DNA from 2 places in the Microbacterium sp. ZKA21 genome. Region 2 is predicted to be linked to the other one. Evidence: riboswitches for the same ligand, from Rfam matches in the RefSeq annotation. Region 2 holds a riboswitch; the other holds the start of a gene.
What was found. A riboswitch is a leader RNA that binds a small molecule or an ion and turns the genes downstream of it on or off. The one in region 2 is predicted to bind ZMP and ZTP.
Positions count from the first base shown of each region.

Region 1: another riboswitch for ZMP and ZTP. It lies ahead of M2317_RS13750 (hypothetical protein); the one in region 2 lies ahead of glyA (serine hydroxymethyltransferase).

Region 1 is NZ_JBNPVV010000006.1:203,558-211,435, forward strand. It holds gene M2317_RS13725 (beta-galactosidase) at 1-325, shown strand, start outside; gene M2317_RS13730 (DUF2291 family protein) at 443-1,084, shown strand; gene M2317_RS13735 (sugar ABC transporter ATP-binding protein) at 1,084-2,649, shown strand; gene M2317_RS13740 (ABC transporter permease) at 2,646-3,746, shown strand; gene M2317_RS13745 (D-ribose ABC transporter substrate-binding protein) at 3,794-4,786, shown strand; gene M2317_RS13750 (hypothetical protein) at 4,853-5,977, opposite strand; ZMP/ZTP riboswitch at 5,998-6,073, opposite strand; gene M2317_RS13755 (DUF1349 domain-containing protein) at 6,148-6,771, shown strand; gene M2317_RS13760 (HNH endonuclease signature motif containing protein) at 6,843-7,878, shown strand, end outside.
Region 2 is NZ_JBNPVV010000004.1:49,917-57,794, reverse strand. It holds gene M2317_RS09840 (bifunctional methylenetetrahydrofolate dehydrogenase/methenyltetrahydrofolate cyclohydrolase) at 1-533, opposite strand, end outside; gene glyA (serine hydroxymethyltransferase) at 530-1,804, opposite strand; ZMP/ZTP riboswitch at 1,842-1,926, opposite strand; gene M2317_RS09830 (beta-N-acetylhexosaminidase) at 1,990-3,489, shown strand; gene nagA (N-acetylglucosamine-6-phosphate deacetylase) at 3,486-4,637, shown strand; gene M2317_RS09820 (sigma-70 family RNA polymerase sigma factor) at 5,054-7,324, shown strand; gene M2317_RS09815 (YrdB family protein) at 7,399-7,770, shown strand; gene M2317_RS09810 (FAD-binding oxidoreductase) at 7,767-7,878, shown strand, end outside.

The sequences.
Region 1 (7,878 bases), on a different contig from region 2:
GGTCGGGGACGGTGCGATCGCCGTCGTGGGCGCGCTGCTGGACCGGCAGACGCTGAGGGGCATCGTCGCGGATGTCGCGGCGTCGGCATCGCGGGTCGTCTCGCCGCTCGTCGATCAGCCGGACGTCGTGACGGCGCATTCGCTGGTGGGGGAGCGGGGCCGCGTGTGGGTCGTCCACAACTGGTCTCCGCAGGAGTGCACGGTGCACGTCGATCGTGTGCTGTCGTCCGTCCTCGACGACGACGTGCACGAGATCGCAGGCGATGTCGTGCTGCGCGGATGGGACGTGCGGGTCTGGCGCGAGGTGCCGTCGGGGTCGCAGTAACGATCCGATCAAGGGGTTCCGCCTCTCGCCGTTCCCTGCTACCTTTTGGTCAACCGGTTGATGTATTGCGACGCCCGAGTCGCGGCATCCGACCGCAGACCTGCGAAGGAGCAGCCTATGAACGCGACGGCGCGTCGACCCAGGATCAAGGCCTGGATCCCGATCACCGTTGCCCTTCTTGCGGTGGCCGGCATCGGCCTGGCCACGACGACGTACGTCTCGATCGAGGATGCCGAGGCGAGCGCGACCGCCGGCAGCTTCGATCCCATCTCCTACGCGGACGAGCGATTCGACAGCGAGATCGTCCCGCAGATCGAGGATGACGCCGTCGACCTGGCGACGCTGCTCGCCGACCTCGAAGCAGGAGCGGACGAGGGGGAATTCGGGCACGCGCCCGGCGCCGGCAGCTCGTACAGCTTCCCCGTGACGTTCACCGCGACGGCCGGGCTGCAGAACGGCTCGATCCTGCCGGTCACGGTCGAGGGCGTTCCTGCCGAAACGGCCGTGCAGATCCAGGTAGGGCCCGCGCTGAACGGCACGGCGCTGCGCGACGTGACCGGAACCGTCTCGTTCAACGATTTCACGAACCAGCTCGAGTTCCAGGAGGTCGCGACCGAGTTCAACAACCGCGTCCGCGATGGGATGCTCGCTGAAGTCGGTCCGATCTCGGAGGGGCAGACGATCACGGTGACCGGAGCCTTCACGCGCGTGAACCCGGCGCTCGTCTCGGTCGTCCCCGTCGCGATCGAGGTCGAGTGATGGCCGCACTGGTCGATGCCGTCGCCGACGACACGGTCGTCATGAGCGCTCGCGGCATCTCCAAGGTCTACGGCGCGACGCACGCGCTCAAGGGCGTGGACTTCGACATCCGCTCCGGCGCCGTCACTGTCCTGTTCGGCGAGAACGGCGCGGGCAAGTCAACGCTCATGAAGATCCTGTCCGGTGTGGAGACGCCGACCGCCGGCATCCTCGAGCTGCGCGGCGAGGAGATCTCGCTGGAGAACACGGTGGATGCCGCGCGCCGCGGTATCGCGATCATCCATCAGGAGCTGAGCCTCGCGCCCAACCTGAGCATCAAGGACAACATCTTCATGGGCCGCGAGTACACGCGCGGCGGCATCCTCGTCGATGACAGGGCCGAGGCGGCGAAGACGCGCGAGCTCATGCGGCGTCTCGCCGAGGACCTCGACCCGAAGACGCTCGTCGGCGACCTCCGTCTCGGGCAGCAGCAGGTCGTCGAGATCGCCCGCGCTCTGGCAGGCGAGGCGCGCGTGCTCATCATGGACGAGCCGACGTCGGCGCTCAGCGGCAGTGAGGTGGAGGTGCTGTTCTCGCTGATCCGCGAGCTGACGGACGAGGGCGTCGCGATCGTCTACATCTCGCACCACCTGGAAGAGGCCCTGGAGATCGCCGATCATGCCGTCGTCTTCCGCGACGGGGCCCTCGTCGCCACCGGGGACCGCGCCGATATCGATCTGAACTGGGTCATCTCGAACATGGTCGGCCGCGCCGCGGACGATCTCGCCCCCGACCTGCTCGACGAGTTCGGCGAGGTGGCGCTGTCGCTGAAGGGCGTCACCGTCGCGGACCCGGCCAACCCGAGCCGACTTGCGGTCGACGGGCTCGACCTCGAGGTGCGCGCGGGCGAGATCGTCTGCCTGTACGGGCTCATGGGCGCCGGGCGCACCGAGCTGCTCGAAGCACTGGCGGGGCGCTCGCCGATCCAGCGCGGCGAGGTGCTGATCCACGGCGAGCCGCTCGCGTCGCAGACGATCGGAGACCGGATCGCCTCGGGTCTCGCGCTCGTCCCGGAGGATCGTCAGCGCGACGGACTGGTGCAGACGATGTCCGTCGGTGAGAACACCGCTCTGTCGAGCCTGCTCTCGTTCGCGCCGATGGGTTGGATCCGCTCTCGCCGCCAGCGCGAAGCGGTCGCGCGGAGCATGGCCGACGTGCGAGTGAAGGCCGCGGGCCCGAATGCGTCGATCACGTCGCTGTCCGGAGGCAACCAGCAGAAGGTCGTGATCGGCAAGACGCTCATGACCGAGCCGCGCGTGATCCTGCTGGACGAACCGTCCCGCGGCATCGATGTCGGGGCCAAGGCCGAGATCTTCGCGCTCATGGCGCGCGAGGCCCGCCGCGGACTCGCCGTGCTCTTCGCGACCAGCGAGGTGGGCGAGGCGCTCGGTGTCTCGAACCGCGTCATCGTGATGTCGAAGGGCCGGATCGTCGGCGAATTCGACCCCAGGAACTCCACCCGGGAGGACCTCATGGTCGCCTCCGGGGAATCGCACACCGACGAACCCGCAGGGAGCGCGCAATGACCACCGAGAATACCGCGGTTCGACGGAATCGCCTGCAGAACGTCGACATCGGGTCGCTGCTGCTCGAGGGGCGCGCGTTCATCGCGCTGATCGTCCTCATCATCATCTTCGCGCTGCTGTCGGACTCGTTCCTCACCTTCAGCAACCTCATCACCATGACCAAGCACGTCGCGTACAACGGCATCCTGGCGCTCGGCATGCTGTTCGTCATCCTCAAGGGCGGCATCGACCTCTCCGTCGGGTCGACGGTGGGCCTGTCCGGCGTGGTCGCTGGCACCCTGCTGCAGGGCTGGCACCTGACGGTGCTCGACATCGTCGCGTACCCGCAGGTCTGGTTCGTCGTCGTCGTCGCGCTCGCCGTCGGCACGTTCGTCGGGTTCATCAACGGCATCCTCGTGACGAAGTTCAACGTCGCGCCCTTCATCGCGACGCTCGGCATGCTCTACGTCGCGCGAGGCGCGGCGCTGCTCATCTCGAACGGCACGACGTATCCCAAGCTCGCCGGCACCGAGGAGCTCGGCAATCAGGGGTTCCTCCTGATCGGGGGAGGCCGGATCCTCGGCATCCCGACGGCGATCTGGATCATGGTCGTGTTCGCACTGATCGCCTCGCTGGTCCTGCGCAAGACCCCGTTCGGGCGCTGGGTCTACGCGACGGGCGGCAACGAGAGGGCGGCGGAGCTGTCCGGCGTCCCGGTGAAGAAGGTCAAGCTGCGCGTCTACATGATCAGCGGCTTCTGCGCGGCGACCACGGGCCTGATCATCTCGTCCGAGCTCACCAGCGCTGCGCCGCAGCTGGGCGAGACCTTCGAGCTCAACGCGATCGCCGCGGTCGTGATCGGCGGGGCGGCGCTGACCGGTGGTCGGGGCAACGTCCGCGGTGTGCTCATCGGAGCGTTCGTCATCGGCTTCCTCAGCGACGGGCTCGTGCTGGTCGGCGTCTCGACGTTCTGGCAGATCGCGATCAAGGGCGCGGTCATCATCCTCGCGGTCATGCTCGATCAGGCGCAGCAGCGCATCACCCGGTCGAAGAACGCCGCGCTCGCCGCGGCGAACAAGCAGTCCGCACCCCCTCAGTCGACGCCGGCCACGGCGTGAACCCCGCTGCGACGTCAGTAGCATCACAGCACGATCGAAGGAGAATCATGCGACGCAGTATCCTCGCCGCGGCAGCGGCACTCACCCTCGTCTTCGGGCTCGCGGCGTGCAGCCCGGGCAGCGACGACGCCGGCTCCGGTTCGGGAGACGGCGGCGACGGCGGCTCCGGTGACGCCGGCGGCGTCATCGCGATCATCACGCCCTCGCACGACAACCCGTTCTTCAAAGCCGAAGCGGATGCCGCGGCGGCCGAGGCCGAGAAGCTCGGCTACGAGACGTCCGTCGCCTCGCACGACGACGACCCGAACAAGCAGAGCGAGCTGATCGACGCGGCCATCAGCAAGGATGCTGTCGCGATCGTCCTCGACAACGCCGGCGCCGATGCCTCGATCGGTCCGGTGCAGAAGGCCAAGGATGCCGGCATCCCGGTGTTCCTCATCGATCGCGAGATCAACGAGACCGGGGTCGCGGCAGCGCAGATCGTCGCGAACAACGCGCAGGGCGCTGCGGCGGTCGCCGAGGAGTGGGTCGCAGCTCTTCCTGATGGCGGCAAGTACATCGAGCTGACCGGCAAGGAATCCGACACGAACGCCGGGGTGCGCTCCGAGGCATTCGCGAGCGTCATCTCGCAGTACCCGAACCTGGTGCCGGTCGCCAAGGAGACCGCGAACTGGAGCCAGGACGAGGCGTTCACGAAGATCGAGACGCTGCTGCAGCGCGACCCGGACATCCAGGGGATCATCGCGGGCAACGACACGATGGCGCTTGGCGCGGTGGCCGCGGTCGAGGCCGCCGGTCTCACCGGCAAGGTCGTCATCGCCGGATTCGACGGCAGCCCCGACGCCGTCGAGGCCATCAAGGCCGGCACGCTGCTGGCGACGGGTCTGCAGCCGGCGGTGCTGATCTCCCAGCTCGCGGTGCAGCAGGCCGACAGCTTCGTGAAGACCGGGGAGACCGGCGAGGACGAGAAGCAGTCGATCGACTGCATCGTCATCAACGCCGAGAACGCCGAGAGCTACACGCTCTTCGCGTTGGAGTGATCGGTCGGGGGACCGGAAGGAACGAAGGGCCGTCCTGCGGGGCGGCCCTTCGTGGTTCAGGCGCCGTCAGTGGTGGAACAGTCGCAGCCCGGTCTGCACGTGCGCGATGCCGTACTCGTGCGCCGCGGCCGCGACCTCTGCGGTCCGCGTCGATCCACCGGGCTCCACGATCGTGGAGACGCCGAACTCGGCCGCGTGCTCGACGTTGTCGCGGAACGGCAGGAAGCCGTCCGACACGAGCGTGATGCCGCGCAGTTCCTGCATCCAGGCATCCCGCCAGGTCTGATCGTCGTACCGGGCCGCGGCCTCCGCGCCGAACAGGGTCGTGAAGTCCGCCAGCTGGCCCCGGGTCATCTCGTGTCCGGCGAAGCGGATCTGCCAGTTCAGGCGGTCCTGCCGCTTCATCCCCTCGATCCGCGGCAGGGCGTCGACGCTCCGGTGGCGCCGCAGCCACCAGATCCGGGCCTTGGCTCCGGCGAGACGGACGCAGTCGACGCGGTTCTGCTGGCCGGCTCCGATGCCGATCGCGGATCCGTCCTCGACGAGCACGACGGAGTTCGACTGGGTGTAGCGCGCCGTGGCCATGCCGACCAGAGCGTCGGTGCGGACCGCGGGGTCGAGCCCGTCGGGCAGGGCGGCGGCGAGGTCGGCCGTGTCGCGGTCCTGCTCGAGCGCGACGCCGAGCACGTCCCGCCGCTCACGCGCCGGGGGCGTCGCGGTCGGGTCCGTCTCGAAGAGCAGGAACCGGCCGCCGCGCTTCCTGCCGAGCACGTCTGCAGCTCCTGGTTCGAATCCGGGAGCGATGAGCGCGTCGCAGATCACCGTGCTCAGGAACTCGGCCGTTTCGAGGTCGACCGGACGCGACAGCGCGACGACATCGCCGAACGACGACTTCGGGTCGGCGTCGCGCGCGCGGACATAGGCGGAGAGGAGGGAGCCGGATGCCGAGGCCGGGACGTTCCAGGTGCGCGCGGCCGTGTCGTCGATCTCGCCGGCGACGGCGGCACCGGCGGGGGAGACGTGCTTGAAGGATGCCGCGGCCGGGTGCCCCGTGTACGCGTCGGCCTCCTGGGCGAGCGCCGCGGCGTTGAGAGCGTCGAGGTAGTTGATCATCGACGGCTCGCCGTTCAGGATCCGCGGACCCCCGCTGATCACTTCGGCTTGCTGGTGCGGATTCATTCCATAACGCATACGCTGCCCATCTCTTCGTAGATGGGCACCCAGGCGGACGATGCCGATGTTGCGCTCCCTGCCGGTGATCCGGCCACGCCAGTCGCGTTCTCAGCGTACCGGCGGCGCGGGTTCACGAGAACATCTCCCGCGCTGGCACGTCACCCTGCCGATGACGCCACAATGGGAGCATGACTGATCCTCTCTTCGCGCTCGACGAGCTGCCGCCGTTGTCCTGGGTTCCTGTCGAGGGGGAAGCATCGATCGACCCGGTGGCTCAGACGCTCACGCTGCGGAGTGCCGGCGGCGTCGACTGGACCAATGATGCGACCGGTGGCGATCAGCAGCATCGTGCAGCGAGCCTGGCGTTCGCAGCACCTGACACGCCGTTCATGCTCTCCGCCAACGTGTCCGTCGTCGGTGACCGCACGACCTTCGATGCCGGTGCGCTGTCCATCTGGTCGGACGAAGATCATTGGGCGAAGCTCTGCTTCGAGTACTCCCCGGACGGCGAGCCGATGGTCGTCAGCGTCGTGACGAACATGTACTCCGACGACGTCAACTCGCGCCTGGTCGTGGACGCCAGCATCCACCTCCGTCTCGCCTTCCTCGGCGGCAACGCCTGGGCCTTCCACTCATCGACGGACGGCGAACGCTGGGACTTCGTGCGCCTGTTCCATCTCGCCGTTCCGGCTGGTCGGTCGACCTCGGTGGGCTTTCTCAGTCAGGCACCCTGCGGGGAACGGTGCGATGTCGTCTTCAGCGACATCCGCCTCGAGCGCTCGCTGCTGAGCGACACCCGGAACGGCAGTTGAGGCCTCCGCGCTCCCGCGCCTGTGTCATCGGAGGGCTTGCCGTATTAGAACATAGATACTAAACTGGGGATATGGATGCGGCAGAGCAGTTGCCCTCTTCTCCCCAGGCGTTGAAGCCGGCGGAGGAGATCGGGGTGCTGCTCGCGGATGCGGAGTGCTCCCAGGTCGATGCGAATCGTCAGGCCGCGCTGCAGGCGGCGCGGATGCTGCGGGTCGTCCAGTACGCGCGCCGGCATCCGGAGCTGTATCTGGATGGGATCGAGGATTCCCGCTCGATCGATTACGCCGAGCGCGCCGCGATCATGGACCTCGCGTTGCGGATGGCCATGTCGGAGGAGCATGTGCGCGGGCAGGTGTTCCTCGCCGAGCGTGCCCAGGCTCATCTACCAGCCCTATGGGAGCGGGCGGTGACCGGGTTCGCGTCGCTGTACCTGGTGGGTCGGGCCGTGCATGCGCTCGGTGTGGTCGCCGCCCCCGCGGATGCGACCACCGACGAACGGGCCGCCGAACGGGCCGCGTTCGCCGAGATCGATTCGGCGTGCGCGCAATGGTCCGAGACATGTTCGCCGGGCTCGTTCAACCGGCGCCTGAAGCGTCTCACCGGCCGACTGCGGCCGATCGGCCCGGAAGCTGATCACGCCAGGGCGATGCGGGACCGGCGGGTGTATGTCGAGGACGTCGACGGGGGCTTGTCCTGGTACCACGCGCTGATGCCCACCCACGAGGCACGGGCCGCGTTCCGCCGCGGGACGTCCACCGCGAAGCACCTGTCCAAGGACGCCCGCGAGGGTCGCACGCGTGATCAGATCCGCGCGGACCTCTCCAGCGCGTGGTTGCGCGGTGTCGGTACCGACACCGCGGTGAAGACGAAAGTCTTCGTCACGATCCCGGTGCAACTGATCGCCGCCGCCCGCGACAACACCCCGATCGACCCCGAAACCGCTCGGATCCTCGCCGACGAACAGGCCGAGATCGTCGGCGGCGACACCATCGACCCGGCAACCGCTGCGCAGATCTTCACCGACGCCACCGCGTTCCACCGCGTCATCACCGACCCCGTCAAGGGCGTCGTCCTCGACATGGACCGCCGTACCTACCGACCCACCA
Region 2 (7,878 bases):
ATCGGACGACCGATCGTCACGCCGCGCCCGACCACGACGACGTGCTTGCCCTTGAGGTCGTAGTCGTTGCGGAGCAGCAGTTCGATGACGCCGCGGGGCGTGCACGGCAGCGGCGTGCGGATCGGACTGCTGACGTTCAGCACCAGTCGGCCGAGGTTGGTCGGGTGCAGGCCGTCGGCATCCTTGGCCGGGTCGATGCGCTCGAGGATCGCGTCGGTGTCGATGTGCTTCGGCAGCGGCAGCTGCACGATGTATCCGTGGCAGGTCGGATCCGCGTTGAGCTCATCGATCAGCGCCTCGACGTCCTCCTGCGTGGCGTCGGCCGGCAGCTCGCGCTGGATCGAGTTCATCCCGATCGCCTCGGACTGCCGGTGCTTCATCCCGACGTACAGCTGGGATGCCGGGTCGGCCCCGACGAGCACTGTGGCGATGCCGGGGACGATCCCCTTCTCCTTGAGCGCGGCGACCCGCTCGGTGAGCTCCGCCCTGATCTCGGCCGATGCGGCCTTGCCGTCCAGGACGACAGCAGTCACTGGGACAGTCCCGGGTAGAGCGGGAAGGCGGCGGCGAGCGCGTCGACGCGGGCCTTGAGGGCCGCGACATCCGCACCGGGCAGCAGCGCCAGTGCGATGATGTCGGCGACCTCGGTGAACTCGGCATCCCCGAATCCGCGCGTCGCGAGCGCCGGAGTGCCGATGCGCAGACCGGAGGTGACCATCGGCGGACGCGGGTCGTTCGGGACCGCGTTGCGGTTGACCGTGATGTGGATGTCGTGCAGCAGGTCTTCGGCCTGCTTGCCGTCGATCTCGGCGTCGCGCAGGTCGACGAGGACCAGGTGCACATCGGTGCCGCCGGAGCGGACCTTGATGCCGGCATCCTGGACGTCCTGACGGCCGAGACGCTCTGCGAGCAGCGCAGCACCGCGGACGGTGCGCTCCTGACGCTCCTTGAACTCCGGTGTCCCCGCGATCTTGAAAGCGGTCGCCTTGGCGGCGATCACGTGCATGAGCGGTCCGCCCTGCTGACCGGGGAACACGGCCGAGTTGATCTTCTTGGCGAGGTCCGCGTCGTTGGTGAGGATGAAACCGGAGCGGGGTCCGCCGATCGTCTTGTGCACGGTCGACGAGACCACATGCGCGTGCGGGACGGGGCTGGGGTGGATGCCCGCGGCGACGAGACCGGCGAAGTGCGCCATGTCGACCCACAGGTACGCGCCCACCTCGTCGGCGATCTCGCGGAACTTCGCGAAGTCCAGCTGACGCGGGTACGCCGACCAGCCGGCGATGATGACCTTCGGCTTGTGCTCGATGGCGAGGCGACGGACCTCGTCCATGTCGACGAGCGAGGTCTCCGGGTCGACGCCGTACGCGACGATGTCGAACAGCCGGCCGGAGAAGTTGATCTTCATGCCGTGCGTCAGGTGGCCGCCGTGGTCGAGCGACAGGCCGAGCAGCGTGTCGCCGGGGCGGGCGATGGCGTGCAGCACTGCCGCGTTGGCGGTGGCACCGGAGTGCGGCTGGACGTTGGCGAACTCCGAGCCGAACAGGCTCTTGGCGCGCTCGATCGCGAGCGACTCGGCGACGTCCACCTCTTCGCAGCCGCCGTAGTAACGGCGACCGGGGTAGCCCTCGGCGTACTTGTTCGTGAGCACGGAGCCCTGCGACTGCAGCACGGACACGGGCACGAAGTTCTCGGAGGCGATCATCTCGAGGAAGCCGCGCTGGCGGTTCAGCTCCCGCTCGAGGACCTCGGCGATCTCCGGGTCGACTTCGGACAGCGGGGCGTTGAAGTACGGGTCGGTCATGACGTGCTCCTGATCTCACGGTGGAAAGGGGTTGTTCCTGATCGGCCCAGGCGCGCGGTCGATTCCCATGAGAAGTCGCTCCCCGGTGGTAGTCCACCCAGACGCCAGTCGCGACGGTTCGAGCATAGCGGATCGAGTAGCCCGCAACGCTTGGATGTCGCAGCCCTCACCGGTAGGTTTTGTTCATGGTCCTTACTCTTGTACCGCTGCCCTCGTCGGTCACGACCGGCCCCGGCGCGTTCGTCCTCACGCCCGCCACGCGCATCGTCATCGCCGACGGTGCGGATGCCGCGGCATCCGCTCTCTCCGACCACCTGGCGGAGCTCACCGGCCTGCGGCCGGAGACGACGGAAGGCGAGCCCGTCGCCGGCGACATCGTCCTGCGGGCGACCGCCGCGGAAGACGAGGCGTACCGGCTGGAGACGACGGACCGCGTCGAGATCGCCGGGTCGGCTGCCGGACTCTTCTACGGCATCCAGACGCTGCGTCAGCTGCTGCGCGAGGACGCCGGTTCCTGGACGATCGCGCAGGTGTCGATCACCGACGCGCCGCGCTTCGGCTATCGGGGTGTGATGCTCGACGTGGCCCGCACGTTCTTCGACGTGGCGACCGTGAAGGAGTTCATCGACCGCGCGTCGTCGCTGAAGTTCAATCGCCTGCACCTGCACCTCAGCGATGACCAGGGCTGGCGTCTGCAGATCGACAGCCGTCCGCTGCTGACCGAGAGGGCATCCGGAACCTCGGTGCTCGGCCGCCCAGGCGGCTTCTACTCGAAGGACGATTTCCGCGAGATCGTCCGCTACGCGGCCGCGCACCACATGGTGGTCGTTCCGGAGATCGATCTGCCGGGGCACACGCATGCGATCGGCCTCGCGTACCCCGGCGTGGTCGAGGAGCCCGTGATGAACGACATGCTCCTCGCGCAGTCGGAGGCGCTGGGCCAGCCGCTGCCGGTCGCCGGCGAGCCCTACGAGGGCTGGGGCGTCGGGCATTCCTCCGTGCGCATCCACGAGGAGTCGACATGGGAGTTCCTCCGCGATGTGCTCGGCGAGGTGGCCGAACTGACCCCCGGCCCGCAACTGCACGTCGGAGGCGACGAGTGCCTGGGCACCGCGCAGGCCGATTTCGACGCGTTCATCGAGCGCGTCACCGCATTGACCGTTGAACTGGGGAAGACGCCGGTGGCCTGGCACGAGGCGGGGTCCGCAGTCGTCGCCGAGGGCACGATCGGCCAGTTCTGGGGCAGCGATGCCCCCACGGCCGAGCACATCGAGCACACGCTCCGATTCGCCGAGCGCGGCGGATCGGTCATCCTCTCGCCCTCCACCCGTGCGTACCTCGACATGAAGCCTTCACCCGAAGACCCGCTGGGGCTCAGCTGGGCCGCGATCATCGATCTCGAGTCGGCCTACGCCTGGGAGCCGAACGCGATCGTGCCCGGTCTGGACGAGAGCGCCATCCTCGGGATCGAGGGGCCGCTGTGGTCCGAGACGATCGCGACGCTCGATGATATCGACCACCTGTTCTTCCCCCGAGCCGCGGCCCTGGCCGAGATCGCGTGGTCGCCGGCATCCGCCAAGGACTGGGCCTCGTTCCGCGAGCGCGTCGAAGCACTCGGATCGGTGTGGGATGCCGAAGGATGGGGCGGACAGCGACCGACCCCGACCGAGGGAAGCACGCCATGACCGCAACCGTGATCCACTCCGCGCGCATCGTCTCGCATGGCGTCGAGACGGACGACGCGTGGGTCCGCTTCGAGGACGGTGTCATCGCGGAAACAGGAACCGGCACGACGTGGACGGCTGCCGACGTCGTCGTCGACGCCGCGGAGCTCGCCGGCCCCGGTGCCGTTCTCGCACCCGGGTTCATCGACATCCACGGCCATGGCGGTGCCGGTGCGTCCTACGACGACGGCGCCGAGGCGATCCGCACCGCGCGCGCTCTGCACCGCGCGCACGGCACGACGCGCGCCGTGGTCTCGCTGGTGACGGCGTCGCTCGACGATCTCACCCGTCGCATCGCCGAGATCGCCGATCTGACCAGGACGGATGCCGACATCCTCGGCTCGCACCTGGAAGGTCCGTTCCTCGACCCCGGGCATCAGGGTGCCCACGAACCGACTCTGCTTCAGGCACCGGATGCCGCGGATGTCCGGCGCCTGCTGGACGCCGGAGGCGGAACCGTCCGCCAGGTCACGATCGCCCCGGAGCTCCCCGGCGGCCTCGAGGCGATCCGTCAGACCGTGGCCGCCGGGGCCGCCGCGGCGATCGGCCACACCGATGCGGATGCCGAGATCGCCGCTGCCGCGTTCGACGCCGGCGCCACGATCCTCACGCACGCCTTCAACGCGATGCGGGGCATCCATCATCGGGCTCCCGGCCCTGTGCTGGCGGCGGCCGCCGACCGACGCGTGGTGCTCGAGGCGATCGCCGACAACGTGCATCTCGACCCGCACGTGATCAAGCTGGTGTTCGACGTGGCGCCGGATCGCGTCGCGCTGGTGACGGACGCGATGGCCGCGGCCGGCAGCGCGGACGGCCGGTACGACCTCGGCGCGGTCAAGGTGACCGTGACCGACGGCATCGCCCGCACGGATGCGACGGGCTCGATCGCCGGCTCGACGCTGACGCAGGATGCCGCGCTACGGAACGCCGTGCAGGCCGGCGTGCCCCTCGCGGCCGCCGTGCGTGCTCTCACGGAGACGCCGGCATCCGTCATCGGGGAAGGCGAGAGGTTGGGGCGTCTGGAGCACGGGCTGCTCGCGGATGCCGTCCTGCTGGACGCCCGTCTGCATGTGCGACGCGTGTGGGTGGGCGGTCGACCCGCCGTCTGACCGCCACGGCGCGCGCGAACACATCGGGAGTAGAGGGGAGGCCGCCGCACCCCAGACCGCGGCGGCCTCACTCCCTCCTGGACGAGCGGGCGGCTCGGGAACTCCTCCCCCGAGGGTCCCGAGCCCGCCCTGAGCCGGCGCAGTTGCCCCCCGCGCCGGCACTGCCCGATCTCCGCCCCCCGGTGGTGATCGTGCAGCGTGCTCTGATGATGAGACGGGCGACGTCGTGATTCATCACGCGAATCGAGGAACTTTTTCTGAGATTTCTTCGGCGGCCCTGGCAGAGAGTTCGCTCCGAGTTATCCACAGGACTGGTCAGGCTGGGAAAACGGGGTGAGAATGTATGAGGCGCGTGATGGGGACCCGATTCACGCGTCTCTTCCTGTGGAGCCGACCCGATGCTCCACGAGATCTGGATGACTGTGCCGAACGAGAACAACGACAACGCGGAGATCGCTGACGCCGATCTGATCCTGCGCACCCGGTCCGGCGACCGCGAGGCGTTCGGCGAACTCTGGCGACGCCACTACCCGTCGGGCATCGCCGTCGCGCGATCGATCACGTCTTCCCTCGACCCGGACGATCTCGTCCAGGAATCGTACACGCGCATCTACAACGCGATCCTCAAGGGCGGCGGACCCAACGGGTCGTTCCGCGCCTACTTGTTCACGAGCATCCGGAACACCGCGGCCGGCTGGGGCAAGGCGCGCCGCGAGACGGCCATCGACGAGATGGATGCCGTCCCCGACCCGGACACGACCGAGCAGGCCACCGATGAGGCGCTCGACCGCGGGCTCACCGCGAAGGCGTTCCGCAGCCTCCCCTCGCGCTGGCAGGAGGTGCTCTGGTACACCGAGATCGAGCAGATGAAGCCGGCCGAGGTCGCTCCCCTGCTCGGCATGAAGGCCGGCGCGGTCGCGCAACTCGCCTTCCGAGCACGCGAAGGTCTGCGCGAGGCATGGATCCAGGCGCACCTGCGCAGCGCCGCCCCCGGGTCAGAATGCCAGTGGAGCATCGAGCACATGGGCGCCCATTCCCGGGGCAACCTCAGCAACCGCGACCAGAAGCGCTTTGACGAGCACCTTTCGGATTGCGCCCGCTGCATGATCGTCGTCGCCGAGGCGAAGGACGTCTCGGATCGCCTGGCCATGGTGCTGCTGCCGCTCGTGCTCGGCATCACCGGCGCGACCGGCTACCTGGCTGCGTTGCAGGGTGGTGGCGCGCCGATCGTCGCGCTGGCCGCGATGCCCTCGAGCGTCGTCGAAGGTGCTGTCGTGGTCTCCGGCACCGGCGGCGCAGCGATGGCCGGTGCCTCGGCCGGTTCCGGCTCGACCGGTGGCGCGGGCGGTGCCGGTGGAAGCGCTGGCGCAGCAGGAGGCGGAGCAGCTGCCGGAACGACCGCGGGCGCCGTCACCGGCATCGGTGCACTGGTCGGTGTCGGCTCTGCCGCGCTGATCGTCGCCGGTGTCGTCGCCGCAGCCGCGATCATTCCGGGCCTGACGGCGTCCACCCCGGTGGCGAGCCTTCCGAGCGCGAGCCAGGTCGACGAATCGTCCTCGATCCCGGCCGAGGTCGGTCCGGATGAGAAGCTCGAGGCGCTGAACAACCAGCCGTTCGTGATCGATGAGCCGGTCAAGGACGAGGATGCCGGCGATGCGCCGATCGCCGAGTCCGATCCGGTCGTCGAGGCGCCTCTCACGATCCCCGTCGTGCCCGCGCCGGGCGATCCGGGCGGCTCGGGCGGCGAAGACGCCCCTGAGCAGCCGGCCGAACCCGTGGATCCGCCGGAGGTTCCGGTGGCACCCGTGCCGGGGCCTTCGCCGACCCCGACTCCCACGCCCACGCCGGAGCCCCCCGCGGCGCCGAAGCCCGAGCCGACGCCGACGCCGACTCCCGAGCCAACGCCCACTCCTTCGACGGCCCCGGAGCCGACTCCGGAACCAACGGAAACTGCTGAGCCGACGCCGAGCCCCACGCCCACGCCGGAACCGACGGAGACTCTCACGCCGGAACCGACCGAGCCCCCGGAGCCGACTCCTAGCCCGACGCCGGGTCCGACGGAGACCCCGGAGCCGACGCCCACACCAACACCGACTCCGACTCCGACGCCGACTCCCGAGCCGACAGAGACTCCCGGGGCGACTCCGAGCCCGACACCGACTCCCACACCGGAGCCAACGGAGACCCCCGAGCCGACTCCGAGCCCGACACCGACTCCCACACCGGAGCCAACGGAGACCCCCGAGCCGACTCCGAGCCCCACCCCGACAACCACCCCAACGCCGACTCCCACACCGGAGCCAACGGAGACGCCCGAGCCGACTCCGAGCCCCACCCCGACACCGACTGACCCTGCGGCCCCGACTTCACCAGTAGCTCTTACGGACGCCTCAATGTGCATCGGCACGGACAACAAGACCTACGTAGCGCTCGATGTGCTCGGCGAACCAGGTGCCCAGATTCAGGCTCTTCTGAACGGCAGCCCCGACGGCGCGGACGACGCGATGCTGGGTGCGGACGGCGCTGCGACGGTAAGCCTTCGGCCCACCGGTGAACAGATTCTGTTGGATGCCGACGTCGAGATCCATTACGTCACGATGAACGGCCCAGTTCAGGCGTACAGCACCACGCTCGGCGACCTCGGCGTGAACGTGCTGACGGTGATCTTCGCCCCTAACTGCCGATGACGGCCGTCGTCTCCCCTGATCTCGAATTGAGCGCCGCAAACGAGCCCGCCTCACCCGCCGAATAGACTGGGAGCATGACCCAGGAGACACCGGCAGAACCGGGCGTGAACCGCCCGAACGTCACCCCGCTCGACATCATCCGGGTCGTCGTCCTGCTCGCCGCTCTCGCGTCGCTCGCGATCTGGGGACTCGCGACGTGGGACATGCCGTGGAACATCGTCGTCGGCATCGGCGCACCCGTCGTGGTGCTGCTCGTGTGGGCCCTGTTCCTGTCCCCGCGCCCGGTCGTGCACCTGCATCCGTTCCTGCGCGCAGCCGTCGAACTGCTGCTCTACGTGGGGGTGACCATCGCGTGGTGGTCGATGGGAGAGGCTGTGATCGGCTCGGTCTTCGCCGTGATCGCCATCGCCGCGGGCGTCATCGCAGGGCGGCGAACTCTGGCATGAGCGCACTCGCGGCGCTGCGCGCAGCACTCGGCGACATCGTCGACGTGTCCGACGCATCGCTTGAGGCCGCCCGCGCCGATCGCTCCGGCCACGTCGCCGTCGGCCGAC